3 regions of the Mesorhizobium sp. M0800 genome follow, and region 2 is predicted to be linked to each of the others. Evidence: predicted binding sites of a transcription regulator. Region 2 holds the regulator's gene; each other region holds the start of a gene.
What was found. The regulator PhoB, encoded in region 2, activates phosphate uptake and scavenging genes when phosphate is short. The targets are predictions, from matches to a motif close to TGTCATNNANCTGTCAT.
Positions count from the first base shown of each region.

Region 1: a site for PhoB is predicted at 5,359-5,375, ahead of NKI18_RS27040 (esterase-like activity of phytase family protein). Genes of this name have one in related genera too.
Region 3: a site for PhoB is predicted at 2,168-2,184, ahead of phnF (phosphonate metabolism transcriptional regulator PhnF). Genes of this name have one in related genera too.

Region 1 is NZ_JAMYOZ010000031.1:5,827-16,508, reverse strand. It holds gene NKI18_RS27055 (MFS transporter) at 1-1,173, shown strand, start outside; gene NKI18_RS27050 (MATE family efflux transporter) at 1,183-2,655, opposite strand; partial or broken gene NKI18_RS27045 (L,D-transpeptidase) at 2,846-3,633, shown strand; gene NKI18_RS27040 (esterase-like activity of phytase family protein) at 3,780-5,258, opposite strand; gene NKI18_RS27035 (TIM barrel protein) at 5,507-6,496, shown strand; gene NKI18_RS27030 (sugar ABC transporter substrate-binding protein) at 6,539-7,597, shown strand; gene NKI18_RS27025 (sugar ABC transporter ATP-binding protein) at 7,654-9,186, shown strand; gene NKI18_RS27020 (ABC transporter permease) at 9,203-10,180, shown strand; gene NKI18_RS27015 (MurR/RpiR family transcriptional regulator) at 10,177-10,682, shown strand, end outside.
Region 2 is NZ_JAMYOZ010000025.1:78,049-88,730, reverse strand. It holds gene NKI18_RS24585 (CHASE domain-containing protein) at 1-1,247, opposite strand, end outside; gene NKI18_RS24580 (ATP-binding cassette domain-containing protein) at 1,377-2,171, opposite strand; gene NKI18_RS24575 (sugar ABC transporter permease) at 2,249-3,613, opposite strand; gene xylF (D-xylose ABC transporter substrate-binding protein) at 3,756-4,796, opposite strand; gene NKI18_RS24565 (ROK family protein) at 5,083-6,327, shown strand; gene phoB (phosphate regulon transcriptional regulator PhoB) at 6,337-7,026, opposite strand; gene phoU (phosphate signaling complex protein PhoU) at 7,043-7,750, opposite strand; gene pstB (phosphate ABC transporter ATP-binding protein PstB) at 7,783-8,586, opposite strand; gene pstA (phosphate ABC transporter permease PstA) at 8,583-9,434, opposite strand; gene pstC (phosphate ABC transporter permease subunit PstC) at 9,438-10,427, opposite strand; gene pstS (phosphate ABC transporter substrate-binding protein PstS) at 10,486-10,682, opposite strand, start outside.
Region 3 is NZ_JAMYOZ010000002.1:14,688-25,369, reverse strand. It holds gene NKI18_RS02560 (ABC transporter permease) at 1-281, shown strand, start outside; gene NKI18_RS02555 (zinc-binding alcohol dehydrogenase family protein) at 352-1,368, shown strand; gene phnF (phosphonate metabolism transcriptional regulator PhnF) at 1,387-2,130, opposite strand; gene phnG (phosphonate C-P lyase system protein PhnG) at 2,266-2,727, shown strand; gene phnH (phosphonate C-P lyase system protein PhnH) at 2,727-3,338, shown strand; gene NKI18_RS02535 (carbon-phosphorus lyase complex subunit) at 3,340-4,452, shown strand; gene NKI18_RS02530 (alpha-D-ribose 1-methylphosphonate 5-phosphate C-P-lyase PhnJ) at 4,449-5,360, shown strand; gene phnK (phosphonate C-P lyase system protein PhnK) at 5,357-6,133, shown strand; gene phnL (phosphonate C-P lyase system protein PhnL) at 6,360-7,067, shown strand; gene NKI18_RS02515 (DapH/DapD/GlmU-related protein) at 7,064-7,681, shown strand; gene phnC (phosphonate ABC transporter ATP-binding protein) at 7,959-8,807, shown strand; gene phnD (phosphonate ABC transporter substrate-binding protein) at 8,898-9,806, shown strand; gene phnE (phosphonate ABC transporter, permease protein PhnE) at 9,873-10,682, shown strand, end outside.

The sequences.
Region 1 (10,682 bases), on a different contig from region 2:
GAACTCGGCGGCCGCGCTGCAGCGGCCGCCGTGGCCGCCATGATTGCGGCTCTTTTCGCCGGCAGCACGGCGCTGACGCCACTTTACATCATCTACAAGCAGGTCTTCGGCTTCTCGCAGATCACTTTGACGGTGGTCTACGCCGTCTATGTCATCGGCAATCTGGCAGCGCTTCTGATGTTAGGGCGTGTGTCCGATGTCATCGGGCGCCGTCCAATGGCATTGGCCGGGATGGCGGTGGCCGTCGTGAGCGCGGTGGTTTTCCTGTTCGCCGAAAATGTCGCCTGGCTCGACATCGCCCGAATTCTGAGCGGACTGGGAATCGGCGTCGGCGCGGCCACCGGCACCGCCTGGCTCGCCGAATTGCTCCCGACCGACGACAAGTCACAGGCGGCGACGATTGCCACCAGCACCAATTTTCTCGGCCTCGGCCTCGGTGCGCTGGGGGCCGGGTTGCTCGCCGAATACGCGCCTTGGCCGCTCAGGCTGACATTCGTCGTCTACCTGGCGATGCTCGCCACTGTAACCCTGCTGGTCTGGCGCACGCGGGAAACCGTTTCGCGGCCGGGGAGACTGGCTGACGTTTCGATGCGGCCGCGGCTTTCCGTGCCCGATGACATCCGCGCAAGTTTCGTTGCGCCGGCGGTGACCGGCTTTGGCGCAATGGCGCTGGTCGGCTTTTATGCAGCACTCGCACCGAGCATTTTGGCGCAGCAGCTGCAGGTGACCAACCATGCCGAAGCCGGCGCTCTGTTCTTTGAATTGGCAATCGTGACGGCCGCCACCATTGTAGTGACGGCACGTCTTTCGAGCCGAGCCGCGATGTTCGCGGCGCTTGCGCTGATGATCCCAACCGTCGCGCTGATTGTTGCGGCGCAGGTCTTCGCCTCGATGGCCATAATGATTGCCGGGACCGCCTTGTGCGGCGTGGCGGCAGCGCTCGGCTATCGCGGCGGCTTGCAAGTGGTGAACGAGATCGCGCCGGCGGACCGGCGCGCCGAAGTGGTCTCGGCCTTCTTCATCTGCTGTTTTTGCGGCAACGCGCTGCCGGTCATCGGCATCGGCGTTCTGTCGACGGTGGCAGGTGCGACCGTGGCAAGCCTGGCCTTTGCCGGCATGATTGTCATCTTTTCCCTGGTCGCCCTCGGGTTTGGCGCGAAATACGCGCGCTGAGCCGACCTTTCAGCCGTTCGGTGTCTCGGACGAAAGATGCGCGCGCTGGCGCGGTACGCCGAGGCCGGTATCCGGCGGTTCGCCGGCAGCCGGCCGGCTCTCGATCATGTGCAGGCTGCGCCAGCGGCCGAAGCGATAATAGGCCGCGGCCAGCACGAGCGAGGTTATAGAGCCAGCCGGAAAGCTCCACCACAGAGCTTCCTCGCCGATCACGCTTCGGAAGAAATAGGCGAAGCTGGTGCGCACCAGCAGCACCGAGATCACCAGGATGATCAGCGGCGGTATCACCGCGCCGGTGGCACGCACGGTGGCGAAGAGCACGATGGTGATGCCGAACAGGATGAAGGACCACGACGCGATCTTGTTGATGTGAGTGGCGATGTCGATTGCTGCACTGTCGCTGCCAAGGAAGAGGCTGAGCACCGCGCGATCGAATACGAACAGCAGCGCGACAAGCATGCCGGTGAGCACAAGGTTGAAGCCGACGCCGGAGGTGGCGATGCGTCCAATCCGGTCCCAGCGCCTGGCGCCGACATTTTGCGCCGCCATGGACGACACCGCGGCGCCGATGGCGAGCGCCGGCATCTGGATATAGGTCCAGAGCTGTGCGGCTATGCCGTAGGCAGCTGCAACCTGCGAGCCGTACGAGTTGACCATGCCCATCACCGTCAGCGCCGCGGCCGAAACGACGATCATCTGCAGGCCCATCGGCACGCCCTTGAAGACGACAATGCGCAGCAGCGCCGGGTCCGGCCGCAGCAGAGCGAGATTAGCGCCGGCCAGCCGCAGCGGGTGCTTGCGCGCATAAAGCACGATCAGGATGGCAACCACGCTTACCGTCTGGCCGATCAGCGTCGAGGCGGCCGAGCCGGCGATGCCGAGTTCGGGGAACGGGCCGATGCCGAGGATGAGCAACGGGTTCAAAATGACATCGAGCACGACGGCCAGCGCCATAAAAAGGAAGGGCGTGCGCGAGTCGCCGGCGCCGCGCAGCACCGTCATGACGAAGGAGAGCAGGTTCATCATCGGCACAGCCAGAAAGATGATGCGCAGATAGGAGCGCGCCAGCGGCAAAGCATCGGCTGGCGTGCCGAGTGCATCGAGGATCGCATCGACCCAGATCCAGCCGCAGACCGCGAACACCACCGAGACGAGGAAGAAGAAGGTGGCGCTGGTGCCGACGATGCGCCGGGCTTCGGGCAGGTCACGAGCGCCGACGGATTGCGCGACCAGGATGGTCGCCGCCATGCCGATGCCGAACACCGTGCCGAGGATGAGAAACAGCACGAGGTTTGCATTGGACGTGGCGGTCAGCGCCGCCTCACCGAGGAAACGGCCGACCCACACGGCATTTATCGAGCCGTTGAGCGACTGCAGCACATTGGAGCCGAGCACCGGCAGGGCAAACAGCAAAAGGGTGCGCGGGATAGGCCCACTGGTGAGGTCGCCGGTCTGCCGGCGCGGGGGCATGTTGTCGTCCATGGCAGGCAACTCGGCGAAGGCTTGTCTTGAGTCCGCAATGATTGCCGATTTAACGGGAGAGGTCGATGCGGCGCTGTAAATTCCGCCTGGCGTGCCTTGATCTAAGCATTTCTCAAACCTTCCGGAATCGTATATTGATCCGCACGCGTGGGGCCGCATTTCCTGGATCTCATGGGTAAGCCGGGGGCTCATGTCCGATATTCCGTTGTTTTTTGAGCGCCTGAACCGGCGCGCATTTCTTGGTGCATCCGCTCTGGGCGGGCCTCCGTGGCTCTTTCGTCGTGCACCACGACGGACGTGGCAGCGCCGCCAGTGACAGCGGCGCCAAGCGATCCGGCTTTCGGCGATGCCGCAAGCATGTATGCCGCGCGCATCGACGAGGGCTATCAACTGCCGGCAATCCCGGTAGCCAAGGTCGATCCGAAATTCGTGCGGCAAATCGTGGCCGACCCGACTGGAGAAAAACCCGGCACGATCGTCGTCGATACTTCCGAGCACTTCCTCTATCTGGTGCGCGACGGCGGCAAGGCAATTCGCTATGGCGTCAGCCTCGGCAAGGCCGGTTTCGGATGGACCGGCAGCGCCGTGGTTCAGGCGAGAAAGAAGTGGCCGGTCTGGACGCCGCCGCCGGAAATGATCTAACGCCGGCCGGAACTTGCGAAGTACAAGGACGGCATGCCGCCCGGCCCGCAGAGCCCGCTTGGTGCCCGCGCGCTGTATCTCTTCCGTGACGGCAAGGACACGATGTATAGGCTGCACGGCACGCCGGAGTGGGATTCCATTGGGAAGAACGCTTCCTCCGGCTGTGTGCGCTTCATGAATCAGGACATTATCGACCTCTACAGCCGCGTCGACGGCGTCGCGCCGGTCTTCGTGCGCCCGAACCTGTCGGCCGCCGGGAAGATCGCCGCCGTGTCGAACAGGACGGCCGAGCCGATCGATGCAGGCGTGCCAAGGGACGCGGAGATGTTGAGGTAAGTGCCTTCGACTGGATCGTCAGTCGCAGGTTTTGCGATGCTTAGGACACCGTCTTTTCGCGGGCGAGCCGCAACTGAAGGGGCACGACCGTTCAATCGCGCCAGCTCAGGCGGACGCGTTCGGCGCCTCCGCCTGTATGGCTGCCGCTACTTCCCGGTGAGGCCTGGGAGCGTGACCTGATAGACCAGGAACATGGTGTCGACATCGGCGCCATCCTCGGCCTTGTAGGCCGCGCCGACCTGGAAGCCGTCCTGCGTGAGGAAGTCATTGTCATTGGCGACGAACAGGAAATAGTCGTCGGGCAGCTTTGGATCGAGGACGCTCACCACCGACATCGCCTCCCATTTCTCCGAAAGGTTGTTGCGGTCGTTGGGCGCGCCATTGTGCAACCCGAAGCGGCCGAGCTCGCTCTTGTCGTTGATGTCGATGAACGGCGTCAGCTTGGCCGGCGTCACCGATGGATCGAGCTCACCCTTGGGCGCCAGCGGCTTGTCCTTGTCGAACTCTGTGCCGGCGATATCGGTTGCCGCCGACACATCGACGACGCTGATCTCGCGATGGAGCGAGGTGTCGCCCTTCAGCCCCTGGCCGTTGCCGCTGTCGCGCGCCAGCATCAGGAAGGTCTTGTCCGACAGCGCCACGATTTCACTCTGCGCGGCGATCTTGGTTTTGCCCTTGGCATCGGTGAACACCGGCAGCGGCACGACATATTCATGCGCGAGCTTGAGCTGGCCGGGATCCGAGGCATCGTAGACCAGCGCGCGCGTGTTCTGGCGCGTCGAGGCGGAATCGCCGCCATCTTGTCTGGGTGCCGACTGCAGCACGGCAATCAGGAACTTGCCGTCCGGCGCCAGCGCCATCCCTTCGAGGCCCTGGTTGTTCTGACGGCCGGTTTCGGGATCCTTCGGATCTGGGTCTGCCGCGCCAGGTCCCGGATTGTTGGAAGCAAAGTTTGGCGTCCCGTGACGCATCGGGACAAGCGCCGCCGGCGGCTGCGTTGCCGATATCAGACGCCCATCGGCGGAGAAGCGGTAGATGTTCGGACCGTATTCGTCCGAGATGAACATCGTGCCGTCGGGCAGCCGTGCGATCGCTTCGTTATCGAGCGCGAGCTTGCCGTTGGCTTCGGGCAGGATCGGCATGTCGTCGGTCGCGGCACGCACGCCGTTGAGCGGATCGAGCCCTGTTGCGTCGGCGCCCTTGTCGTCGGTCAAAAGCATGGTGTCGGCAAGCGTCGCCTTGAGGCCCGACTGTTCCTGGCCGGCGGCTGGCACTGCACCCGGCGTGATCGGGGCGAACTCGATGGCAATCGTGTTGAGGCGCGGCCGGTAGTCGGTAGTACCGACGACATTGTAGCCGCGATCCGGCAACAGCCACAACGAGCCCTTGTAGCCGTCGGCGCCATGCGTCCAGCCGGCAGCATCGATCGACATGCCTGAGCCGGAGCCAAACGTCTCGCCGAACTTGTCCTTCTGGCTGGCGGGGATGCGGCCGACGCCGACCAGGCCCTTGTTGACGAAGCTGACGCCGCCGACGGTCGCGGAGTTTTCTGCCAGGGCCGGAGTCAAGGCGGTGAACATCGCCAGCGCGACAGCGAGGGACGCGGTTCGGTGCAGGTTTTTCATGGATATCCTCTTTGAGACAAAGCTGCCGGGGCCCGAAAAAGCGCCGCGTCGCATCGAGGATGCCGCGAAAGCCTTCGGAGAAGCGATCTAGGACGCGAACATGATACTTGCGTGACAGTGCCGCGCTTGCTTTGACCCTTGTGGTCGCAACTGGCCTGGGCATGGCGAATCCGTCGCCGCCGAGAGTGCAATTAACAACTTTACAAATTATCGTTCTTATGTGAAGTTATGACGATGAAAGGCCGCCGATGACAGTCTGTCGTTTCGCCACCCGCCTCAATTCCTTTGCCTCGCGGCCACAGGCCGAGTGGCCCGATCTTGTCGGCAAACCGTCCATGCTGCAAATGGCGGCACGTGCGGCGAAGGTTGCGGAGTTGACCGATCTCGACCTCAACTTTCCCGACCATGTCGATGAAAAGCCTGCGGAAATGGCGCGCAAACTCGGCGATCTCGGGCTTTCCATCAATGGTTTCGCCATGCGCTACTACTCCAACCCGGCCTTCAAGCTCGGCGCCTTCACCAATCCGGATCCGGCCGTTCGCCGCGAGGCCATCGACATGACCAAGGCCGGGATCGACGCCGCGCGCGAGGCCGGCGCCGGCCTGATGACGCTGTGGCTCGGGCAGGATGGCTTCGATTATGCTTTCCAGGCCGATTATGCGACGCTCTGGCAACACGAAATCGATGGAATTCGTGAAGTCGCGGCGCATGACCCCGATTGCCAGATCAGCCTTGAATACAAACCCAACGAGCCGCGCTCCTACAGCCTGATGCCCGATGCGGCGGCGACGTTGCTGGCCATCCGCGAGATCGGCCTGCCCAATCTCGGCGTGACGCTCGATTTCGCCCATGTGCTCTACGCCGACGAGCAGCCGGCTTTCGCCGCTGCGCTGGTGGCGCGACACAGCAAGCTGCTCGGCGTACATCTCAACGACGGCTACGCCAAGCGCGACGACGGCTTGATGGTCGGCGCAGTGCACACGCTGCAAACGATCGAGCTGCTGCGCCAGATCCGCCGCGACGGCTACGCCGGCGCCATCTACTTCGACACGTTCCCCGACATGACCGGGCTCGACCCGGTCCACGAATGCGAAGTCAACATCGCGACTGTCAAGCGCATGCTGCGCGTCGTCGATCGGCTGGAAAAGGACAATCGCCTGTCCACTGCCGTCGACCGTCAGGACGCGGTCGCCTCGCAGGCCATCATCCAGGAAGCCATGCTCGGGCCGGACAGCTGAAGCTCCGGCGCCATCACCGTTTTCACCCAGGGAGGAAAGACCATGAAATTTCTGCTTGCCACCGCCACCGCTGCCCTGATGGCGCTGTCTATAGGCTCGTCGTTTTCCGCGGACCTCGCGCCGCTCAATTCCGACACCGAGAAGGATCGTATCGACTGGTCGCAGCTCGAGGCCAAGTTCGGTGCGTTCCCCAAGCTGCCCGAGGGCACCAAGGCGGGTGCGGTCTCCAAGACGCTGACCAACGAATACTGGCGCTCGCTGGGAGAGGGCTACAAGTCGTTCGGCGACCGCATCGGCGTGCCCGTCGTCTACCAGGCAGCGCAGAGCGAGGGCGACCAGCTCGGCCAGCTCACCATCGCCGAAGGCCTGGTCACGCAAGGCTACAACGTGCTGCTCGTTTCGCCGCAGACCGACTCCAACCTGCAGCCGATCGTGGAACAGGCCAAGGCAGCCAATGTGCCGGTGGTCAACGTCAACGACGCGATCATCCCGCAGGCCGAGCACTATGTCGGCAATGTCCAGCGCGACAACGGCGTGCGCGTCGCCAAATGGTTCATCAAGAACCGGCCGGACGGCGGCAAGGTCGCCATCGTCGAAGGCCAGGCCGGCGTCTACGCCGCCGTCCAGCGTACCGACGGTTTCAAGACCACGATCACCGAGGCCGGCAAGTTCGAGGTCGTCGCCAGCGTCCCCGGCAACTGGGATCGCCAGACCTCCTACGACGCGGCCACCAACATCCTGCAGCAGCACCCCGACCTGATCGGCTTCTATGCCAACAATGACGGCATGGCGCTGGGCATCGTCGAGGCGGTCAAGGCTGCCGGGCTGCAGGACAAGGTCGCCGTGTTCGGCACCGACGGCATCTCCGACGCCTATGCCTCGATCCGCGCCGGCGAGCTGACCGGCACCGTCGATTCGTTCCCGGTGCTGACCGGCGAGGTGGCGCTGGAATCGGCGCTGCGACTGGTGGCCGGGCAGAAGCTGCCGCGCGTCGTCGCCACGCCGCAGGCGCTGATCACCAAGGACAATGCCGACCGCTACTCTGGCGCCGGCGACGCCGTGCGCAAGGCGCTGCTCGAGGACGCGGCAGCAGGCCAGTAGAGCAGGGCCGGCAGGTGCCGGCCTTGGGTCGGCACCTTGCCTGGAGAACCGAAGCAATGTCAGTCATCTCTCGGCTGCAATTCGAGGGCATTTCCAAGGTGTTTCCGGCCGTGCGGGCGCTGAGCGATGTGTCCTTTTCGGTCGGCGCCGGCGAAATCCATGGGCTGCTCGGTGAAAACGGCGCCGGCAAGTCGACGCTGCTGCGCATCCTGTCAGGTGTCTACCGGCCGACGGCGGGAAGCGTGCTGATCGACGGCAAACCGGTGACGCTGAACAACCCGGTCGCGGCGCGCGCCGCCGGCGTGGCGATGATCCATCAGGAATTACAGCAGGTGCCGCACCTCAGCGTCGCCCAGAACATGTTCCTCGGCCATCCGCTGACCCGCGGCGGCGTCTTCGTCGCACGGCGCGAGCAGGAAAGCCGCGCTGCGGAAGCCCTGGCCGCCATCGACCCGACCATCGATCCGGCAGCCCCGCTTGGCAGCCTGAAGGTGGCGCAGCGGCAGATCGTCGAGATCGCCCGGGCGCTGCTCGACCGCGCCAGGATCGTGGCGATGGACGAGCCGACGTCGAGCCTCACGCCGAGCGAGTTCGAACGGCTGGCGGAAGTCATTGCCGGTCTGGCACGCGACGGTGTCGCCGTCGTTTATGTCTCGCACAAGCTGGACGAGGTGTTCGGCATCTGCGAGTGCGCCACTGTCATGCGCGACGGCGTTGTGGTCGAAACCGTCGATCTCGCGCAGGTGTCGGAAAAGGCCGTCGTTTCGATGATGGTCGGCCGCGAGCTTGCCCAGGAACAACACCGCTCGCATGCTTCCCCCGAGATCAGGCTGAGCGTGCGTGGCCTCGCCTCGGCGACCAAGGTCCGTGACGTTTCGTTCGACCTGCATCGCGGCGAGGTGTTGGGCATTGCCGGCCTGGTCGGGTCCGGCCGCACCGAACTGCTGCGGCTGCTGGCCGGCGCCGACCGGGCCTCATCAGGCGCAATAGAGATCGACGGCAAGGCGGTAAAGCTTTCCAGTCCGCGCGACGCCATCGCGGCCGGCATCGGCCTGGTGCCGGAGGAGCGCAAGCGCGAAGGCATCGTGCCGCTGCGGTCGATCTCCAGCAACATGGCGCTGGCCTCGATGGGCGTGTTCGCGCCGCGCGGCGTCATCGATCACAAAAGGCTGAAACGGGTCGCGGCCGAGAAGATGAAGCGGGTCAATCTCAGGCCGTTCCTGCTCGACCGGCCGATCCGCCTGTTCAGCGGCGGCAACCAGCAGAAAGCGATCGTCGGCCGCTGGCTGGCGGCGGGAACGCGGATCCTTCTATTCGACGAGCCGACGCGCGGCATCGATGTCGGCGCCAAGACGGAGATCTACCACCTGATCGAGGAACTCGCCGCCGAAGGCCATTCGGCAATCGTCGTGTCGTCCGAACTCCCCGAGGTGATCCGGCTCGCCGACCGCGTGCTGGTCATGCGCGACGGCACGGTCGCCGCCGAACTGGGCCGCGCAAGTCTCAGCGAACAGGCGATCGCCGCACACGCCATACCCCAAACGGAGATTGAGGCCGGCAAGACGCAAGGCCGTCGGGCCGGTGCATAACGGACAGGACCAGCGGATGACCGATATAACCCAACACACAGCAGCGCGCCCAAGGGCAGATTTCCTGCACCGGTTTTCCGTGCGCGACGCCGGCACGCTGATCGGACTGGTTGTGATCCTCGCCCTCTTCGGTGCACTGGTCCCCGGCTTCTTTGCCGAGCGTAACCTGATCAACATCCTGCAGCAATCGAGCATCAATGCCTGCCTGGCGTTGGGCATGACGCTGGTCATCATCTCGGGCGGCATCGACCTGTCGGTCGGGCCGACGGCAGCCCTTTCGGCGGTCATCTCGGCCTCGATGCTGGTTGCCGGTGTGCCGTTTCCGCAGGCCATCGCCGCCGGCTTCGCCATCGGCCTCGCCTGCGGACTGCTCAACGGCGTGCTGGTTGCCTATGTCGGGCTGCAGCCCTTCATCGTCACGCTGGGAACGCTCAGCACCTACCGGGCGCTGGCGCTGATCTATACCGGCGGCAATCCGGTGCTCGGCCTGCCTGCCGGCTTCCGTGCCATCTTCAACGGCTCGCTGTTCGGATTGCCGTTGGCGGTCATCATCGTGGCCGTGGTCGCGCTGATTGCCTGGATCATCCTCAAGAAGACGCCGTTTGGCGAATATCTGCTCGCCGTCGGCGGCAATGAGGAGGCGGCCTACATAGCCGGCGTGCCGATCGCCCGCACCAAGATCGCCGCCTATATGATCTCGGGCCTGCTGGCAGCGCTTGCAGCGCAGATCCTGATCGGCCGGCTGGGTGCGGCCGAACCCATTCTGGGCAATCTCTGGGAGCTCGACGCCATAGCGGCGGCGGCGATCGGCGGCGCCTCGCTGATGGGCGGCAAGGGCAGCGTCGTCGGCACCATCCTGGGTGCCGTCATCCTTGGCAGCATGCGCAACGGCCTGACGCTGATGAACGTGCAGTCCTTCTATCAGCTCCTGGCAACTGGCCTTATAATCCTCGCCGCGATGCTTATCGATCGCGTGACGAGGGGACGTGGATGACCTTGACCGGGCTGGACCTGAAAGCAGTAGGACCGCGCATCCGCATGATGATGCCGCATCTGACGCCGCTCGAGGCGAAGGTGGTTGAAACCGTCTTCGGACGGCGCGGCTTCGACGAGACCATACCGCTCAAGCAGATCGCCGAGGAGGCCGGTGTCTCGGAGGCGATGGTGGTCAAGATCGCCAAGAAGCTGGGTTTTTCCGGCTATCGCGACTTTCGCACGGCGGTCTATGAATACAGCCGCCTGCCGACCGCCGAAATGCATCAGGAGCTGTCGGTGGACGACAGTTCGGCCGAGATCGTGCAGAAGGTGTTCCGCACCTCTATCCAGGCGCTGGAGGAGACGCTCGCCATCCTCGACATGGACGATTTCGACCGTGCCGCCGATCTGCTTTACCGCGCCAGGAATCGCGATTTCTACGGCGTCGGCGGCTCGGCGCAGATCGCGCGCGACGTCTCGCACAAATTCCTGCGCATCGGCATCCGCACCTCTGTCTACGA
Region 2 (10,682 bases):
TCGATGCGCAGCAGGTCGCCGAGATCGGCTTTCTGCCAGCGTGAGCGCGTCAGCATGTCCTGGGAAGCCGCCATCGCCTGCAGCCGGGCCGAGAAAGAAGCCGAGAATTCCTGGACGTCGGTGGTGTGCGATGCTGTCTGGCGCGCGATTGCCAGCACCCGCGTGATCGAGTTCTTGATGCGATGCTTCATCTCCTGCAGCATCAGGTCTTTTTCCAGCAGGCTCTTTTCGGTCGTTTCGTGAAGCAGCGAGACCGCCTCATAGGCCCGCTCCTGATAGCGGGCCACCAGCGCGATGGCGCCCGCAAGCAGCAGTCCGAACAATCCGAGCATCACCGGGATGGCGCGCGAGGAAGGTTGCGAGAAAGCACTTGTCGGCCTGAACAGGACGACCCACGGCCGGCCGGCGACGGTGATCTTGCGGGTGACCAGCAGCCTGTCGCCGAGGCTCGAAACAGGCGGCGTTTCCGATTGGAACAGCAGGTTGTCGCTGTCCACCGTGCCGTCATAGATCTCGGTGTTGACCGGCAGCAATGGTGCCCGGCTGAGCGCAGCCTGGAACAGATCACGGGCGCGGAAGGCCGCATAAAGGAAGCCGGCAGTCGAGGATCTCGTCGCGTTCACGGCGTCCGGCGCGGTTTCGACATTGAGCCGGACGAAGACGAGGAACCCGGTAAAGGTCTGCGCGGCACCCGTATCCTTGCCGAACTGCACGAGCCCGCTGGCGTGCTGCTGGTCGTCGGCCATCGCCTTTTCGATCGCCTCGCGCCGCGCCGGCCCGGTGAACATGTCGTAGCCGATGCTGGATTTGTTGGACGGATCCAGCGGTTCGAACAGCACGATGGGCGTACGCCACGGTAAGTTCGTGTCGGGATAGATCGGATGGCTTGCGCCGTGATCGTGCAGGATGTCGCGCTCGACCGCCGCCTCGTTGCCAGTTTTCGTCAGGCGGAGGAAGCCGATGCCGCGCAGGCCGGCGAAATTATTGTCGATGTCGAGCGCGTTGAAGAAAGCCTTGAACTCGCCCTGTGAGATACCGCCATTGCGTGCGTCGAACAGCGCCCGGGTCGAACGCAGCAGCGACAGGTCCAGGTCGATGCGGCTTTCGATCCGGTTAAGCGCGTCGTCTGCCGTCGCCTCGAATTTAATGCGGGCCGCCTCCTGGGTGGCAAAATAGGCAAAACCCGCCATCGTCAGGCTGATCAGCGCGACGGCGATAAAAGCGACGGTCGGAAAAAGCTTCTTCAATTGCTGATACGTCCCGTGGACGGTTCGGCATCTTTATGGGCAAGTCCCGACGCCAACACAATGGCGAGGCCAAAGCATGGTGACGGCTGGCACATTTTGGCGGCTTGTGATTAGCCGGCTAATTCTCGTTCATGCGGCGATCTTCAGCGCGCCCGGCCCCGGAATGGCGCCGGGTGGGCACTTGCCGAGGATGATCATGCCGAGCACCTCGTCCTGGGTGACGTCGGTTGTGCGCGCCGTTCCGACAACCCGACCGTTCTTCATGACGCAGACACGGTCGGCAAGCTCGAACACGTCGTGAATATCATGGCTGATCAGGAAGATGCCGATGCCGTCGGCCTTGAGCTGCCTGACCAGTTCGCCGACCTGCGCCGTCTCTTGCGGCCCGAGTGCCGCCGTCGGCTCGTCCATGATCAGGATGCGAGCATTGAACAGGATGGCGCGGGCGATCGCCACCGACTGCCGCTGGCCGCCCGAAAGCTTTACCACCGGCTCCTTGAAGCGTTGGAAACGCGGATTGAGCCTGCCCATCACCTTGCGCGCCTCGGCCTCCATGGCGACGTCGTCGAGCGTACCCCAGCCGGTCATCAGCTCGCGGCCGAGAAACAGGTTGGCGGCCGCATCGACATTGTCGGCCAGCGCCAGCGTCTGGTAGATCGTCTCGATGCCGTACTTCTTGGCGTCGCGGGGATTGGAGATCGAAGCCTCCTCGCCGTTGACGAAAATCTGGCCCGCATCGCGCTTGTAGGCGCCGGACAGGATTTTTATCAACGTCGATTTGCCGGCACCGTTGTGACCGAGCAAAGCCATCACCTCGCCCGGGAAGAGGTCGACAGAGGCATCGTCGACGGCGCGAATGCCGCCGAAAGCGATGGAGATGTTGCGCATGTCGATCAGCGGCGTGGGAGCGGTTTTGTCTGCCATGCTCGTCCTTCCTCCCTATAGATCCTGCTTGAGCATCAAGTTGTACGAAAACCGGTTTCCACCTTGCGGGATCATGCTCAGACCCGTTTGCGATAGACGGTATCGAGCCACACCGCGACCACCAGCACGGCTCCGACAACGATGCTCTGCAGCGGCGAATCGATGCCGAGCAGCACCATGCCGGACTGCAGCGACTGCATCAAAAGCGCGCCGAGCAGGGCGCCGAGCACTGTGCCGGAGCCGCCGGCGAGCGACGTGCCGCCGATCACCGCCGCCGCGATGACCAGGAGCTCGTCCAGCGTGCCCAGCGCATTGGTCGACGAGTTCTGCCTGGCTGACGAGATCGCTGCGGCGATCGTCGCCAGCACGCCCATGATCATGAACACCTTCATGGTCACCCAGCGCGTGTTGATACCGGCAAGGTTGGCTGCTTCCGGATTGCCGCCGATGGCGAAGACATAGCGGCCGAAACGGGTACGCTTGGCGATGAAGGTCATGATCAGCCCTACGGCTACAGCCATCAGCACGGGTATGGCGATGCCATGGGCGATGAACAGCCCGCCTTCGGGAACGGTTATATTGTTGGCCGCCGCATATCTGTTCACGATGCCGACCGGCCAAGGATAGGAATTGGCAAGCCATATGGCGCCCATGATGACAAGGCAAGTGACGGCCCCGAGGAACGTCTCGGCCCAGATCGGGCGTAACGGGAAGCGGAACCGCTTGCGCTGCACCCGCCCGTTGAGCAGCATGAACACAACCGCCAGGCACGCGACAATTCCGACGATCCAGCTCCATCGCGCGCCGATCGAACCCGTCGGTCCGCCGCCCATCAGCTGGAAAGTGGCATCCAGCGGCGCAATCGTCTGCCCACTGACGACCCACCATGCGGCACCCCGCCAGACCAGAAGGCCGCCCAGCGTCACGATGAAGGCCGGCACCTCGAGATAAGCGATGATGTATCCCTGGAACGCTCCGATCAGAAGGCCAAGCGCCAGGCCGATGGCCAGTGCCAGGATCCAGATCCAGGGGTTGCCTAATTGCAGACCGACCATTCGCACCAGGAAATGCACCTGCGCAAAACCCATGACCACGCCGATCAGGCCTTCGGCGGAGCCGACCGACAGGTCGATATTGCGCATGACGATAACCAGCACCATTCCGGCGGCCATTATGGCCACGGCCGAAGTCTGCACCGACAGGTTCCAGAGATTGCGTGGCGTCAGGAAGGTCCGGCTGTCGAAGTCGAACGGATTGACGCCGAGCCGTACGCTAGAAATGACATGCAGGCCGACCCAGATGACCAGCAGCGCGCCGATCATGCCGAGCATGCGCGTGTCGAGTTCGGTTGCCTTGAGAAATCGAGCAACGATGCCGAGCTCGGATTCCCGTGCCCGGTCTGCCGTGCTGTCGACCGGCGTGTTGGACGTCGTGTCGGTCATGATGTTTCTCCCGCCGGGTTGCCGTCTGCCGCGGATGCCGGAAGTAGCCTAGAGGTTATCCGCCGGAAGCGGAAAAACAACTCTTGTTGAAAAAACGCCGCGGCGAGCGGCCGCGGCGTTCGGACTTCTCGGAAACGTCGGCTCAGTTGCAGACTGCAACAGTGCCAGCCGTCACGCCGGCGCAGACTTCTTCTTTCTTGATCCAGGCGGCGTCGATGACGACGTTGAGGTTGTCCTTGGTGATGGCGACCGGGGTCAGGAACAGCGACTTGACGGTATTGCCGCCGGGCGTGGTGAAATCCTTCACGCCGGCAATGTCGGTCATCTGCTTGCCGTCGGCCAGTTGCGAGGCGATCTCGGCGGCATTCTTGCCGAGCTCGCGCGCATCCTTCCACACCGACACGGTCTGTGTGCCGAGCGCGATGCGGTTCAGCGCGGCGTGGTCGCCGTCCTGGCCCGAAACCGGAACCGATCCGGCCAGCCCTTGCGCCGTCAGCGCGGCGACGACGCCGCCGGCAGTGCCGTCATTAGCGGCGACCACGGCATCGATCTTGTTGTCGTTGGCGGTCAGGAACTGTTCCATGTTCTTCTGAGCGTTGGCCGGCAGCCAGCCGTCCGTATAGGCCTCGCCGACATTCTTGATCTTGCCGCCGTCGATGGCCTCCTTCAGCACCTCCATCGAACCGGCAAACAGGAAATCGGCATTCGGATCGGAACCCGAACCCTTGATGAAGACGTAGTTGCCTTCCGGCTTCACCTTGAAGACTTCGCGGGCCTCCATGCGGCCGACTTCCTTGTTGTCGAAGGTCAGATAGAACACGTCCTTGTTCTCGATCAGCCGGTCATAGCCGACGACCGGGATGCCTTCGTCCAGTGCCTTCTGCACGGCCGGCCCGATGGCCGAGGCGTCCTGCGCCAGGATGATCAGTGCGTTGGCGCCCTGCGAGATCAGGCTCTCGACGTCGGTGAGCTGCTTGCCGGGGTTGGACTGTGCGTCGGCGGAAATATACTTGTCGCCTGCGGCCTCGATGGCCGCCTTCATTGCGGCCTCGTCTGTCTTCCAGCGCTCTTCCTGGAAGTTCGACCAGGAAACGCCGATGACCTTGTCTTTAGCCTGCGCCGCCGACGCCAGCGCCAGCGTCATGGCGACACCCGCCAGAATGGCGGTCGTGAATTTCTTCATCATATCCTCCCTGCGCCGCGTACGGCGTGACCAATTGGCTCAAAGACCAGCTTAGAAGCTCTAATTTTTTCGAGCCTCGAAAAAATACTGGCCCGATCTCCGGCTGCTGTCAACATCGATTCTGATGGATTTTGATGACTCTGCGAGTTTTTTCGAGCGTCGGAATAAACGATGACAGCGCCACCTGCATCTGACACTATTTGCCTGCATCCGACACTATTTGTCGGACATTACCGACGGCTTCCGGTTCATGAGCGGCCGCGGCAACCGGGAGGAAAGCAAAACAATGTCGGTCGGAATCCGCCATGACGATTTGCGCCGGCGCAACCGGGCGATGGTGATCTCGGCGGTGCGCCGGGCCGGCCAGCCATCGCGTACTGAGATCGCAGCTACCACCGGCCTCAGTCATTCGACCATATCGGCGATCTCTTCCGACCTGATACGGGAAGGCATCCTCGCCGAGAGCAAGGCAAGTGAGCCCGTTTCGTTGAAACGCGGTCGTCCGCAGGTCGGCCTCGCCCTCAACCCGGAAGCGGCGGCGGTGCTGACCGTGGTGTTGTCGCTGAATTTCCTGTCGGCCGCCATTATCGACTATACGGGACAGGTGGTCGCCGAGGAACAGCGCCGGCTGGACACGCTGACCATGCCGCGCGACGAGCTGATCCGTGAATGCATGGCCATCGTCCGGCGCCGGCTGCAGGATCCAGACCTTGACGTCCGCAGTGTCGCCCGCATCGCCCTGGCGATTCAGGGCATTACCGACTCCCCTGCACGCGCCATGCTGTGGTCGCCGATCACGCCGCAGACCGACATCGCCTTTGCCGACATGCTGGAGGGCGAATTCGGCATCCCGGCAACGGTGGAGAACGACTGCAACATGATGGCGGTGGCTTTGCGCTGGCGCAATCCGGATCGCTATCGCGACGACTTCATCGCCATCCTGCTTTCGCATGGCATCGGCATGGGGCTGGTGCTGAAGGGCGAACTGTTCACCGGGACGCATTCCTCGGGCGGCGAATTTGGCCACATGATCCATCGTCCGGGCGGCGCGCTCTGCCGTTGCGGGCGGCGCGGCTGCATCGAGGCCTATGCCGGCAACTACGCCATCTGGCGCAACGCCAGGCAGATGAGCGACGACAGCGAACCGGTCGCCGACGTCAGCGACGCCGACATGCGAGCACTGGCGGCTCGGGCGCGCGAGAAAGATGGGCCGGAACGCGAGGCCTACCGCAAGGCCGGCGAGGCGCTGGGTTTCGGTCTCGGCTCGCTGTTCGCGCTGATCGATCCGGCACCGGTCGCGATGGTCGGCGCCAGTGCCGCCGCCTTCGATCTGATCGAGCCGGCCTTGCGGAAGGCAATCGCCCAGACCGCCGGCGGTCAGCATTCAGGCTCGATCTCCTTCGATACAGAGCCGAACGAATTGCCGCTGATCCGCGAAGGCTGCGCGATGCGGGCGTTAAGCTTCGTCGACCAGGAGATTTTCGCGCCGGGCGCGCAAATGAGGCCCAGCGTCAGAAAGAACGTAGCCTGACCAGGCGGGTCAATCTTCCCTGATCGCATAGCCGGCACCGCGGATGGTGCGGATGACATCCGGCATCCGGCCGTTGTTGACGGCTTTGCGCAGCCGCCCGACATGCACGTCGACGGTGCGTTCGTCGATGTAGATTGTCTCGCCCCAGACATTATCGAGTAACTGGCTGCGCGAGAAGACACGGCCCGGATGCCGCATCATGAACTCGAGCAGCCGGAATTCGGTCGGCCCGAGCCTGATTTCGCTCTTCTTGCGATAGACCCTGTGCGATTCGCGATCGAGCACGATGTCGCCGACCTTCAGCACGCTGGACAGCACTTCCGGCTTGGCGCGCCGCAGCAGCGCCTTGACCCTGGCCATGAATTCTGGTGTCGAAAACGGTTTCACCAGATAGTCGTCGGCGCCGGTCGAAAGACCGCGCACCCGGTCGCTCTCCTCGCCGCGCGCGGTCAGCATGATGATCGGCAGCCGCTCGGTTTCGGGGCGCACCCGCAACCGACGACAGAGCTCGATGCCGGAAACCGCTGGTATCATCCAGTCGAGCACCAAAAGGTCGGGCACATTCTCCTGCAAACGGATCTCGGCTTCGTCGCCGCGTGTCACCACCTCGACCTGGTAGCCTTCGGATTCGAGATTGTAGCGGAGCAGCACACCCAACGGCTCCTCGTCCTCCACCACCATTATGCGTGGTGCGATCATCGGCTGGGCACCCCCATCATGTCACCGGTGCGGACATTGTCGTTTCGTCCTGCTTCGGACGATTGACCGGCAATTGCTCGCCGGTCAGCACATAATACGCATTTTCGGCGATGTTGGTGACATGGTCGCCGATCCGCTCCAGATTCTTGGCGCAGAACAGCAGGTGCGTGCAAGCGGTGATGTTGCGCGGATCTTCCATCATGTAGGTCAAGAGCTCGCGGAACACGGACGTGTATTTGACGTCGATGCGCTCGTCGGCGGCACGCAGCTTGGCCAACGCGGCCGCATCGCCTGCAGCATATTCCTCGATGACACCCTGCACCTGGATGAGAACCAGCTGCGCCATCGCGTCGATGGAATGCGACAGGTCCCGCGGCGTGGCGCTGAGGCCGACCGCACTCACGCGCTTGGCGATATTCTTGGCAAGGTCGCCGATGCGTTCGAGGTCGCCCGCCATGCGGATCGCTCCGACCACATGGCGAAGATCGTGGGCCATCGGCTGGCGTTTGGCGATCAGGGTGATGGCGCGGTCGTCCAGTTCGCGTTGACGCGCATCCATGATGGCGTCGTCGGAAACGACGCGTTGCGCCAGCACGTTGTCGGAATTCAACAGGGCCTTGGTCGCCCCGCCGACCATCGAACCGGCGAGGTCGGCCATGTCGCGGATCAGCTTGCTGATCTGCTCGAGATCCTCGTCGAAAGAAGCGACTGTGTGTTCGCCCATGGTCCTGTCCTCATATGCATGATCGGAACGGCTCAGCCGAAGCGGCCAGTGATGTAGTCCTGCGTGCGCTTCTCGCGGGGCGACGTGAAGATCTTCTCGGTCCGGTCGAACTCGACCAGTTCACCCAGATACATGAAGGCGGTCTGGCGCGACACACGCGCCGCCTGCTGCATGTTGTGGGTGACGATGACGATCGTGTAGTCGGCTTGCAATTCGTCGATCAGTTCCTCGATCTTGGCAGTCGACAGCGGGTCGAGGGCCGAAGCCGGTTCGTCGAGCAGAATGACTTCCGGCTTCACGGCCACGGTGCGGGCGATACAGAGCCGCTGCTGCTGGCCGCCGGACAGGCTCAAGCCGCTGGCGTTGAGCTTGTCCTTGACCTCGCTCCACAGCGCGGCGCGCTTCAACGCCTGTTCGACGCGGCCGTCCATCTCGGACTTGCCGAGGTTCTCGTAGAGCCTGACGCCGAAGGCGATGTTCTCGTAGATCGACATCGGGAACGGCGTCGGCTTCTGGAACACCATGCCGATCTTGGTCCTGAGGAGGTTGAGATCCTGCGACCGGTCGAGAATGTTCTTGCCGTCGAGCAGCACCTGGCCCTCGGCCGTCTGTTTTGGGTAGAGCTCATAGATGCGGTTGAACACACGCAGCAGCGTCGATTTCCCGCAGCCCGAAGGGCCGATGAAGGCCGTGACACTGCGCTCAGGCAGCGACAGGCTGATGTCCTTCAGCGCCTTGCTCTGGCCGTAGTAGAAGTTGAGATTCTTGACCTCGATCTTCGTCTTCTCGGCGACCGTTTCGGCCATCGTCATGTCTGGGGACAACATCTGTGTCATCTGTCCTCTCTGCGTCCGGTAAGGCTGCGGGCGAGGATGCTCAAGCCCAGAACCGTCAGGGTGATTATGAGTGCGCCGGTCCACGCCAGTTGCTGCCATTCCTCGTAAGGGCTGAGAGCGAACTGGAAGATGGTCACCGGCAGGCTGGCCATCGGCGCGTTGATATTGCTGCTCCAGAACTGGTTGTTGAGCGCGGTGAAGAGCAGCGGCGCCGTCTCGCCGGAGATGCGTGCTATCGCCAGCAATATGCCGGTGACGATACCGGACAATGCGGCGCGGTAGGCGACCGAACGGATCACCACCCAGCGTGGCGCGCCGATCGCGGCACCGGCTTCACGCAACGCGTTCGGCACCAGGTTGAGCATGTCTTCAGTGGTGCGCACGACCACCGGAATGACCAGGATGGCAAGCGCAACGGCGCCGGCAATGGCCGAGAAATGTCCCATTGGCCGCACCATCAGCTCATAGACAAACAAGCCGATGATGATCGACGGCGCCGACAACAGGATGTCGTTGATGAAGCGGACGACGGTGGTGATGCGCGAAAAGCGTCCATACTCGGCCATGTAGGTTCCCGCCAGCACGCCGACCGGCGTGCCGACGACAACGGCGATGATCGTCATCAGCAGGCTGCCCGCGATGGCATTGAGCAGGCCGCCGGCCTCGCCCGGTGGTGGCGTCATCTCGGTGAAGACCGCGAGCGAAAGCCCGGCTGTGCCCTTATAGACCAGTGCGCCGAGAATGAGCGCCAGCCAGGCAAGCCCGATGCCGGCGGCGACGACGCAAAGCGCCATCATCACCGAATTCCTGGCTTTGCGGCGGCTGTGGAGCGATGAGGATGTCGACATCGGTCAGGCTCCCGTACGAGCGTCGATCCGCATCAGCATATAGCGGGCGGCGGCAAGGATCAGGAAGGTGATGACGAAGAGGATCAGGCCGAGCGAGACCAGCGAGGAGGTGTAGAGGTCGCCGTCGGCCTCGGTGAATTCATTGGCGATGGTCGCCGAGATCGTCGTGCCCGGCGCGAACAGGGAGGCACTGATGCGGTGGGCGTTGCCGATGACGAAGGTCACCGCCATGGTCTCGCCGAGCGCCCTGCCGAGGCCAAGCATGACGCCGCCCATGATGCCGATGCGGGTATAGGGAATGACCACGCGCCGGGTCACTTCCCAGGTCGTGCAACCGATGCCATAGGCCGATTCCTTCAGCACCGCCGGCACCGTATCGAAGACGTCTTTGGTGATCGAGGTGATGAAGGGCAGCACCATGATGGCGAGGATCAGCGCCGAGGTCAGAAGGCCGATGCCGTAAGGAGGGCCAGCGAAAAGGCTGGATAGTCCCGGCACGCCGTGGAAGACGTTGATGATGAAGGGCTGTATCGTCGTCTGCAGGAACGGCGCGAACACGAACAGGCCCCAGATACCATAGATGATCGAGGGAATGCCGGCCAATAGCTCGACCGCGATGCCGATCGGGCGCCTGAGCGGGCGCGGGCAGAGCTCGGTGAGAAAAACTGCAATGCCGATGCCGATCGGAACCGCGATCAGGATGGCGATGGCCGCCGTCACCAGCGTGCCGTAGATCGGCGCCAGTGCGCCAAATTTTTCCGTGACCGGATTCCAGCTTTCAGTCGTCAGGAAGGAGAAACCGAAGGACGACAGCGCCTGCCACGAGCCGGCAAACAGCGAGATCGCGACACCGCCGAGGATGACCAGCACAAGAATTGCGGAAGCGCGGGTGAGTCCGCGGAATATGGCATCTGTGAGCGCGAAGCGCCGCACCGTAGCTTCCCTGGCCCGGGCTGCTGCAGATGATGGCATGGCATCGGAAGCGATGGTCATTGGGTCCTCGCGATTAAAGGCAACAGGGAGGGCGCCATCGACGCCCTCCCTGAGGAGATTACATAGCCGAGTAGAGCGGCTTGCCGTCGTCGCCGACGACTTCCTTGGCCCACATGGCCTTGACGCTCTCAACCACCTTGTCGGGCATCGGAACGTAGTCCAGCTCGCCGGCCATCTCGTCGCCCTTGTCGTATGCCCAGGCGAAGAATTTGAGCGCTTCGCCGGTGGTCGCGGCATCATCCGGCTTCTTGTAGA
Region 3 (10,682 bases), on a different contig from region 2:
CCTTCGTCGGCGTGCTGCTTGCCTCGCGCATCGGCATCGGCAATCCGACGCAGGCCGAGGGCTGGGAATTGCAGGCGATCGCCTCCTCGGTGATCGGCGGCACCTCGCTGTTCGGCGCTGTCGGCTCAGTGCACGGGCCGCTGCTCGGCGCCTTCATCCTTGCCACCATCAACAACGGCGCCAATCTGCTCAACGTCAACGCCTTCTGGCAGCGCATCATCACCGGCGTGCTGATCATCGTCATCGTCTATTTCGACGGGCTGCGCCGCCGCGGCAAATAGACCGCCTCCCAACAACCGCCGGCCTCGCGACAGCAGGGCCGGCGGTGCCATGAACCGACTGGATTGAAGCATGAAAGCCGTCGTCTGCCGCTCGCCCGGCGAACTTGTCCTCGAAGATCGTCCGGCGCCTGGCGCGCCCCCCGCCGGCTGGGCGCTGGTCGCCGTCAGCCATGTCGGCATCTGCGGCACCGACTATCACATCTTCGAAGGCAAGCACCCGTTCCTCGCCTATCCCCGCATCATGGGCCACGAGGTTTCCGGCACCGTGATCGAGGTTGGCGAAGACGTCGATCTCGCCGTCGGCGAAGCGGTGATCGTCAATCCCTATCTCGCCTGCGGCAAATGCATCGCCTGCCGGCAAGGCAAGCCGAATTGCTGTGTCATGATCGAGGTGCTCGGCGTCCACCGCGACGGCGCCATGTGCGAGCAGATCCTGGTGCCGGCGCAAAATCTTTATCCGGCAAACGGCTTGTCGCTGGCCGATGCTGCCGCCGTCGAATTCCTGGCGATCGGCGCCCATGCCGTGCGGCGCTCGCTGGCTGATCCAGGTGCGCGCACGCTGGTCATCGGCGCCGGCCCGATCGGGCTCGGCACGGCGCTGTTCGCCCGCATCGCCGGGCTCGATGTGACGCTGCTCGACATGAGCGCTGAACGGCTTGGCTTTGCCGAAAGCGAACTCGGCTTCGCGACGCTCGACGGCTCGCGGGGCGCTGCTGCCGACCTGGTGCGGGAAGCAACCGGCGGCGACGGCTTCGACGTGGTTTTCGATGCCACCGGCAACACCCGGTCGGTGCAGTCGGCCTTCGCCCATGTCGCGCACGGCGGGGCGCTGGTCCTGGTTAGCGTCGTCAAGGACGACATCGCCTTTTCCGATCCCGAATTCCACAAGCGCGAGATGATGCTGATCGGCAGCCGCAACGCCCTGCGTGCCGATTTCGACCATGTCGCCGCCTCGATCCGCAACGGCGCGCTGCCGCTGACAAAGCTGGTCACCCACCGCACCACGCTTGGCGAGACGCCGCACGACCTCGCCCGCTGGGCGCATGAGAAGTCCGGCCTGATCAAGGCCGTCATTCAAGTCGGATGATGCCAGGGCTGCCGCATCTCAGAGGGCCGACAATTTGAGCTCGATCCGCTCGGCCGGGAAGCGCGACTCCGAAAACTGTATCGGCTGACCGTCGGGCGTGACGTTGACGGCGACCGTCACCAGCACGATGGCGCCGGGCTGCAGCTCGAGGTCCGCAAGGTCGGCGGCATCGGCATGGCGCGCCGACAGCACGGTCGATTGCCTGAGATAGTCGTCGATGCCGAAACGTGCCAGCGATGCGGTGATCGAACCGGTTTCCGCCATGGCGGCATCGATGCCGGCAAAGCGCCTGGCATCGAACCAGCCGGCCGCGCGAGACACCGGCATTCCATCGGCTTCGCCGCGCGTTTCCAGGCGTATCACATCGGCCCCCGTCGCAAGGCCTAAGCCCTCTGCGACACGACGGTTGGCCGGCTCGATCGATGACGCGAGCAAGGTGATATGCCGCTCGGACGCCTGTCCTTGCAATCCCTCGGAAAAGCGGGTGCGGGCGCCGATCGGATAAGACAGCCGCTTGCGCGACAGCACGAAGGTGCCGCGCCCCTGCTCCGCCCTGAGCACACCCTCCTGCACCAGCGCTGCGATAGCGCTGCGCACCGTGTGGCGGTTGACGCCATAGCGTCCGGCCAACGCGATCTCCGGCGGCAGCGCGGCATTCTCGGGAAAATCGCCGGCGGCGATCGAATGCAGGATCTGGTCGGCGATCTGCCGCCACAGCGCGACACCGCTGCGCCGCTCGATGCTGTTGGCTTGTCCGATCATCTCCCGCCCCAATTCCATGCGCCGATCTTTTGGCCCGTGTCACGTGCCCGTCATGGACACGCGCTAGATAATGGATATAATTTGTATAGTTGTCTATATCAATAGACAAAATGAACGCAGACGAGGAGCACCGCCATGCGAGGACGGGAAGCGCGAGAGCAGGCCGAGCGCAAGGCCGTGATGGCGACGCTGGCGCAATCGGCCGGCGACGACATCGTCCGCCTCTGGGACGAAGCCGGCCTGCCTTGCGAAGCGGAACTTCTGCGTGGCCCCGAAACCGGCCTGGTTACGGTACGCGGCCGCATCGGCGGCGGCGGCGCGCCCTTCAATGTCGGCGAGGCGACGGTCACCCGTGCCACGGTGCGGCTTGCGTCCGGCCATGTCGGCCACTGCTACGCGCTCGGCCGCGACAAGCAGAAGGCAAGGCTGGCTGCAATCGCCGATGCGCTGTGGCAGGACCCTGCCCACCGCAATGAGGTCGAGATCAGGATCGTTGCGCCCTTGCAGGCGGCACTGGCCAAGGCGCGTGAACAGCGCCGCGCCGAGACGGCGGCGACCAAGGTCGATTTCTTCACCATGGTGCGCGGAGAAGACTGATGGATATCGCCACTCAATCCATTGAAGGCGGCTTCGCCGATCCGGTATTCAATGCCCAGACCGTATTCCGTGCCGTGATGGACGCGATGGCGCGGCCAGGCAGCGTGCAGCCGCTGCCGGCCCTCGCCCACCCCCCGGTGCCGCTATCGGCCACCGCCGGCGCCGTTGCGCTGGCGCTGTGCGACAACGACACGCCGCTCTGGCTCGACCCGGCTTTGCAGGGGTCGGCGGCGGTGAAATCCTGGCTTGGCTTCCATACCGGCGCGCCGCTGGCCAACACCCCGGCCGACGCGCATTTCGCGCTGATCGCCACGCCGGCCGAGATGATGGCGCTCGACGGGTTTTCGCAAGGCACCCAGGATTATCCCGATCGCTCCACGACGCTGATCCTCGAGGTCGGCGATCTCGTCTCCGGCGCTGCGCTGCTGCTCGAAGGCCCGGGCATCGAGAAGACGGCGACGATCGCGCCGGCGCAAATGCCGCGCCATTTCGTCGAGCAATGGAAGCAGAACAACCAGCGTTTTCCGCGTGGCGTCGATATCATCCTCGCCACGTTCGACGCAATTGCCTGCCTGCCGCGCACGACGCGCATCAAGATGATGGAGGCGTAGCATGTATGTTGCGGTAAAGGGTGGCGAGACGGCCATTCGCAATGCTCACAAACTGCTCGCCGACCGCCGGCGCGGCGACCGTTCGGTGCCCGCACTTCGTCTAGACCAGATCGTCGAGCAGCTGGCGCTCGGCGTCGACCGGGTGATGAGCGAAGGTTCGCTCTACGACAGGGAACTGGCGGCATTGGCGATCGTCCAGGCGCGCGGCGACATGATCGAGGCGATCTTCCTGGTTCGCGCCTATCGCACCACGCTGCCGCGTTTCGGCTACACCAGGGCGATCGACACCGGCACGATGCTGGTCGAGCGGCGGGTGTCGGCGACCTACAAGGATCTGCCCGGCGGCCAGCTGCTCGGCCCGACTTTCGACTACACCCACCGGCTGCTCGATCCCGAACTTGCTGCCGGCGGCGATGTCGCCGAGCCGGAACAGCGTGCAGGCGAAGCGGAGGCGATGCCGCGCGTCTCGGCCATCCTCGCCCGCGAAGGCCTGATCGAGCCCGACGGCGACATGCCCGGCGATCATGTCCCCGGCGACATCACCCGTGAGCCGCTCGAATTCCCGATGGCGCGTGACATCCGCCTGCAGGCGCTGTCGCGCGGCGACGAGGGGTTTCTGCTGGCGCTCGGCTATTCCACCCAGCGCGGCTACGCGCGCAACCATCCCTTCGTCGGCGAGGTTCGCATCGGCGAGGTCGAACTGGAACTGGACGTGCCGGAACTGCCCTTTGCCGTGCCGCTCGGCAGCATCCGCGTCACCGAATGCCAGATGGTCAACCAGTTCAAGGGCTCGGCCAAGGCGCCGCCGCAATTCACCCGCGGCTACGGCCTCGTCTTCGGCCAGAGCGAGCGCAAGGCGATGGCCATGGCACTATGCGACCGCGCGCTGCGCGCCTCGGAGTTGGGTGAGGATGTCATCGCCGCCGCGCAGGACGAGGAGTTCGTCATCTCGCATTCCGACAATGTCCAGGCGACCGGCTTCGTCGAGCATCTGAAGCTGCCGCATTATGTCGACTTCCAGGCCGAGCTCGACCTCGTGCGCCGCATGCGCACCGAGCACGACGCCCGCGAAAATGCCGGCAAGGGCGAAGAGAAAAGGCAGGCAGCGGAATGAGTGCACAACCAGCGGACATCGCCACCTACAACTTCGCCTATCTTGACGAACAGACCAAGCGGATGATCCGTCGGGCGATCCTCAAGGGCATCGCCATTCCTGGCTATCAGGTGCCGTTCGCCTCGCGCGAAATGCCGATGCCCTATGGTTGGGGCACCGGCGGCGTCCAGGTCACCGCTTCGATCATTGGCCCGGACGATGTGCTCAAGGTCATTGACCAGGGCGCCGACGGCACCACCAATGCCGTCTCGATCCGCGCCTTCTTCAAGAAGGTCGCCAATGTCGCGGTCACCACCGAGACGGCGAAGGCGACCATCATCCAGACGCGCCACCGAATCCCTGAATATCCGCTGAGTACCGGTCAGGTGCTGGTCTACCAGGTGCCCATCCCCGAGCCGCTGCGCTTCCTCGAGCCGCGGGAAACGGAGACGCGCAAAATGCATGCGCTGGAGGAATACGGCCTTATGCATGTGAAGCTCTACGAGGACATCGCCAGGCACGGCCGCATCGCCACCACCTACGCCTACCCGGTCAAGGTTGAGGGCCGCTATGTGATGGATCCCTCGCCGACGCCGAAATTCGACAATCCGAAGATGCACCGTTCGCCGGCTTTGCAATTGTTCGGCGCCGGCCGCGAAAAGCGCATCTACGCGCTGCCGCCCTTCACCGATGTGGTCAGCCTCGATTTCGAGGACCATCCGTTCGAGGTGCAGACCTTCGACCAGCCCTGCGCGCTGTGCGCGGCCGAGAACGTCTATCTCGACGAGGTCATCCTCGACGACCATGGCGGCCACATGTTCGTCTGCTCCGATACCGATCATTGCGAGAAGCGGCGCGCTGACGGCCACCGCGGCCATCTCGCGCTCGAGACCCATCTTGCCCCAGGAAAAACGGAGCCGGCGCAATGACCGACGAACCGCTGCTGCGCGTTTCGGCGCTGTCCAAATTCTACGGCTCGCGCGTCGGCTGCGAGAACGTCACTTTTGACCTCTGGCCGGGCGAAGTGCTGGCGGTGGTCGGCGAATCCGGTTCCGGCAAGACGACTTTGCTCAACTGCCTGTCAACTCGACTGCTGCCCAGCTCCGGCACCGCCAGCTACCGGATGCGCGACGGCCAGTTTCGCGAACTCTACCGCATGAGCGAGGCCGAGCGCCGCTTCCTGATGCGCACCGATTGGGGTTTTGTCCATCAGAACCCGGCCGACGGGCTGCGCATGACGGTGTCGGCCGGCGCCAATGTCGGCGAGCGGCTGATGGCGGTCGGCGACCGTCACTATGGCAGGATCCGCGCAACGGCGGTCGACTGGTTGTCTCGTGTCGAGATCGACGAAGACCGCATCGACGACGAGCCGCGCGCCTTCTCCGGAGGCATGCGCCAGCGCCTGCAGATCGCCCGCAACCTCGTCACCGGGCCGCGGCTGGTGTTCATGGACGAGCCAACCGGCGGCCTCGACGTCTCGGTGCAGGCGCGCCTGCTCGATCTGTTGCGCGGCCTGGTCACCGATCTCGGCCTGGCCGCCATCGTCGTCACCCACGATCTCGCCGTGGCGCGGCTGTTGTCGCAGCGCATGATGGTGATGAAGGACGGCCGCGTCGTCGAAAGCGGCCTCACCGACCGCGTCCTCGACGATCCGCGCGCGCCTTATACCCAGTTGCTTGTCTCCTCGATTCTGCAGGTGTGACGATGATTGCTCCGGCGTACCCCCCTCTGGCCTGCCGGCCATCTCCCCCTCAAGGGGGGAGATTGGATGTCGTCACCGCCTACGCCAATCATCGACGCTGCAAAGCGGATGGGACATCGAAGTTGCCGATCTCCCCCCTTGAGGGGGAGATCGCCGGCAGGCCAGAGGGGGGTGCTCAGGCGAAGACATTGCGGGCCGGCGAAGCGCCGAACGGGAGAACCCTCTGATGGCAACCCCGCTCGTTGTCTCCGATGTCGCGAAGAGCTTCACCATGCATCTGCGCGACGGCATCAAACTGCCGGTGGTCGCCGGTGTCTCGTTCGCGATCAGGGCCGGCGAATGCGCCGTGCTCGGCGGCCCGTCCGGCGCCGGCAAGAGCTCGATCCTGAAAATGCTCTACGGAAATTATGCCGCCGATGAAGGCCAGATCATCGTCCAGCACGAGGGCGGGCTCATCGATCTCGCCTCGGCCAGCCCGCGCACCGTGCTTGCCGTGCGCCGGCTTACCATCGGCTATGTCAGCCAGTTCCTGCGCACCGTGCCGCGTGTCTCTGCGCTCGATGTCGTGGCCGAACCGCTGGTCGAGCGCGGCGAGGAGCGCGAGGTCGCGCACGGCAAGGCACGTGCCTTGCTGGCGCAGCTCAACCTGCCGGAAAAGCTCTGGGCGCTGCCGCCGGCGACGTTCTCCGGCGGTGAACAGCAGCGCGTCAACATCGCGCGCGGCTTCATCACCGAGCACCCGATCCTGCTGCTCGACGAGCCGACCGCTTCGCTCGACGCCAGGAACCGCGATGTGGTGATTTCCCTGATCGCCGCCAAGAAGGCGGCGGGCGTCGCTTTGCTCGGCATCTTCCACGACCACGACGTGCGCGAGGCGGTGGCCGACCGCATCATCGACGTGACCGCCTTCGCCGCCGGAAAAATTGCCGCATGACCAGGAAACTGTCGGAGGCGCCGGTGATCCACGAGACGGCGGAAGTAGAGAACTCAACGCTTGGCCGCTGGACCGAGATCGCCGAGCGCTGCCGGGTTTCCGAAAGCACGCTCGGCGACTATTCCTACATGATGCAGGACTGCGGCGTCTGGTGCGTGACGATCGGCAAATTCGCCAACATCGCCGCCAGCGTGCGCATCAACGCCACCAACCACCCGACCTGGCGGCCGACGCTGCACCACTTCACCTATCGCGCCTCGGACTACTGGGACGACGCCGAGCACGAGAGCGAATTCTTTGCCCAGCGCCGCGCCAAACGCGTCTCTATCGGCCACGACACCTGGCTTGGCCACGGCTCGACCATCCTGCCCGGCGTCACCGTCGGCGATGGTGCAGCAGTCGGCGCCGGCGCGGTGGTGTCGAAGGACGTCGCGCCCTACACCGTCGTCGCCGGCGTACCGGCCAAGCCGATCCGCGAACGCTTCGACCGCCGCACCGCGGAGCGCTACCAGGCGCTCGCCTGGTGGGACTGGGACCATGCAAGGCTGCGCGCCGCGCTCGACGATTTTCGGGAATTGTCGGCGGAGGCGTTTCTGGAGAAATATGGCGGCTAAGGGATCGTGGACGGTGAATGGTGAATAGTGAATGGCGGGACGGATAGGTTTCGAGGCTTAGGGAAGCCTCTCTTGCCACCATTCACTATTCACTATTCACTATTCACTATTCACCATTCACCATTCACCATTCGAGCTTCTCGCGCCGAGTTGATCCCGCCCCGCTCCAGGCTGTGGGCAGTAACAAAACTGACATCGTTCCGACACTGCAGGTTCATGCGGCTGCGCTAGCCAGGGTAAACAGACCTTCAATTGCGATTGGACTGGAGCCTGCACCATGTCAGCTACGCTCGAAATCCGCGGCGTCACCCGCCGGTTCGGCAAGAACACCGCCGTCAGCAATGTTCACATCGCGATTCCGCAAGGCCAGATGGTCGGCATCATTGGCCGCTCCGGCGCCGGCAAATCGACGCTGCTGCGCATGATTAACCGCCTCATCGAGCCCAGCCAGGGATCCATCCTGTTCAACGGCGTCGAGGTCTCCGGGTTGCGCGGCTCGCCGCTCCGGCGCTGGCAGCGCGACTGCGCCATGATCTTCCAGCAGTTCAATCTCGTGCCGCGCCTCGATGTGCTTACCAATGTGCTGCTCGGCCGGCTCAACCACCGCTCGACGCTGTCCAACCTGTTTGGCATGTTCTCCCGCGGTGAATGCGCGGAAGCGGTTGCAGCCCTCGAGCGCCTCGACATCGCCCGCACCGCCCTGCAGCCGGCCGGCACGCTTTCCGGCGGCCAGCAGCAGCGCGTTGCGATTGCGCGCGCCATGATGCAGCAGCCGAAGGTGTTGCTGGCGGATGAGCCGATTGCCTCGCTCGATCCGCTCAACGCCAAGGTGGTGATGGATTCGCTGCAGGACATCAATTTGCGCGAGGGCATCACCGTCATCACAAATCTGCATACGCTGGATACGGCCCGCACCTACTGCAACCGCATCATCGGCATGGCCGCCGGCAAGGTTGTCTTCGACGGCCCGCCCGAAGCCCTCAACCGCGAGGCCGTGCGCATGGTCTACGGCGCCGACAGCAATGGCGGCGAAATCTCCGAGGCCATCACCTCCACCAGTGTCGCCATCAAACAGAAAATCGCTGCATCCGCCGGACCGCTCGAGCCCGCATTCCCGGGATATTGAGAACGGCCTGATCGCCCGCCCGCGTCAAAGGCACCTGTCAAAAAATTCGAACGCTACCGGCGCGAGGCCGGGACCAACAGGAGAGAGATAATGTTCAGGAAGATGGTTTTTGGTGCCGTTTCATTGCTCGCCATCGCGGCAAGCGCCGCTCACGCCCAGGATATCAAGGAATTCCGCATCGGCATCCTTGGCGGTGAAAACGAAGCGGACCGGCTGCGCAACTTTCAGTGCCTCGCCGATCACCTGAAGTCCGAATTCGGCTTCGAGAAGGTCTCGCTGTTCCCGGCCGCCGACTATGACGGCGTTATCCAGGGCCTGCTCGGCGGCACGCTCGATTTCGCAGAGCTTGGCGCGTCGGGCTATGCCAGCGTCTACCTCAAGGATCCGAACGCCGTGACCCCGATCCTCACCACCCAGCAGACCGACGGCGCGACCGGCTATTATTCGATCGGCCTTGCGCTGAAGTCGTCCGGCATCACCGACATCAAGTCGGCCAAGGGCAAGAAGCTCGGCTATGCCGACCCGGATTCGACCTCCGGCTACCTGATCCCGCTGACCCAGATCCCGAAGGACACCGGCGCTTCGAACGAAACCTTCTTCGCCTCGACCCAGTTCAATGGCGGCCACGAGAACAACCTTCTAGCGGTTCGCGACGGCAAGGTCGATGTTGCGGTTGACGATTCCTCGGGCATCGGCGACTTCAAGAACGGCTACACCTCCGGCACCTTCCACAAGGAAGTCGCCAAGGGCGCCGTGGACCCCAACGATTTCGTCGAAGTCTGGCGCTCCGGCTTGATCCCGAACGGACCGCTGGTCGTGCGCACCGCACTCGGCGGCGGTATGAGCGCCAAGCTCGCCAACTTCTTCACCAGCCTGCCGGCCAAGGACAAGCCTTGCTTCGAGGCCGTCGAAGGCGGCGATTTCACCGGCTATGTTCCGGTGAAGCCGGACTTCTACAGCGTCATCGTCGAAGCCCGCAAAGCCGCGATCGGCGGCTGACGACAATTGCGGAAAGGGCGGCGTCCTCCAGCGCCGCCCTTTTTGCGTGTCCGCTCGTGACCCCGTATGACCTTCGCCGCTACAATTCGTTCAGACGCGGTCCGGCAGGCAGCAGACGCCTGGCGACGCCAGACGTCCTTGCGCCGGTTCTACACGGCGATCGGCATCGGCTCACTGCTTGTCGCCATATGCACAGCCATGTGGTTCGCCGACGAGGCCAATGCCGGACATTTCTTCGATCGGCTGCCGCACATACTGGATTTCCTTGGTTGGCTTGTTCCCAAGGACTGGAACGACGTCTGGCGGGCGCTGTTCGACATCGCATCGCCGCACGACAAGGGCAGCCAAGAGTTCAACTTCCCGCTTGGCCGCGTCTATCTCTGGGGCGGCTTTTATCTACCCGAATATTTCGAGCTGATGCTCACCACGCTTAACGTGGCGCTGGTTTCCACTTTCATCGGCTTTGTCTTTGCGGTGCCCTTTTCCTTCATCGCCGCGCGCAACTTGACGCCCAGTCCGGTGCTCAGGCTCGTCGTCAAGCGCTTCATGGAACTGCTTCGCGCCTTCCCCGAGATCGTCATTGCCGGCCTGTTCGCAGCCATCCTCTCGACCGGCCCGGTCGCAGCCATCATCGCCATCGGCCTGCATTCCATCGGCGCCCTCGGCAAGCTCTTCTACGAGATCAACGAAAACATCGACATGCGTGCCGAAGAAGGCCTGCGCGCGGTCGGCGCCAACTGGTTCGAGCGCGTGCGCTTTGCCGGCCTGCCGCAAGTGCTGCCCAATTTCATGTCCTACACGCTGCTCAGGATCGAGATCAATGTGCGTATCTCGACCATTATCGGCGCGGTCGGCGGTGGCGGCATCGGCGAGGAA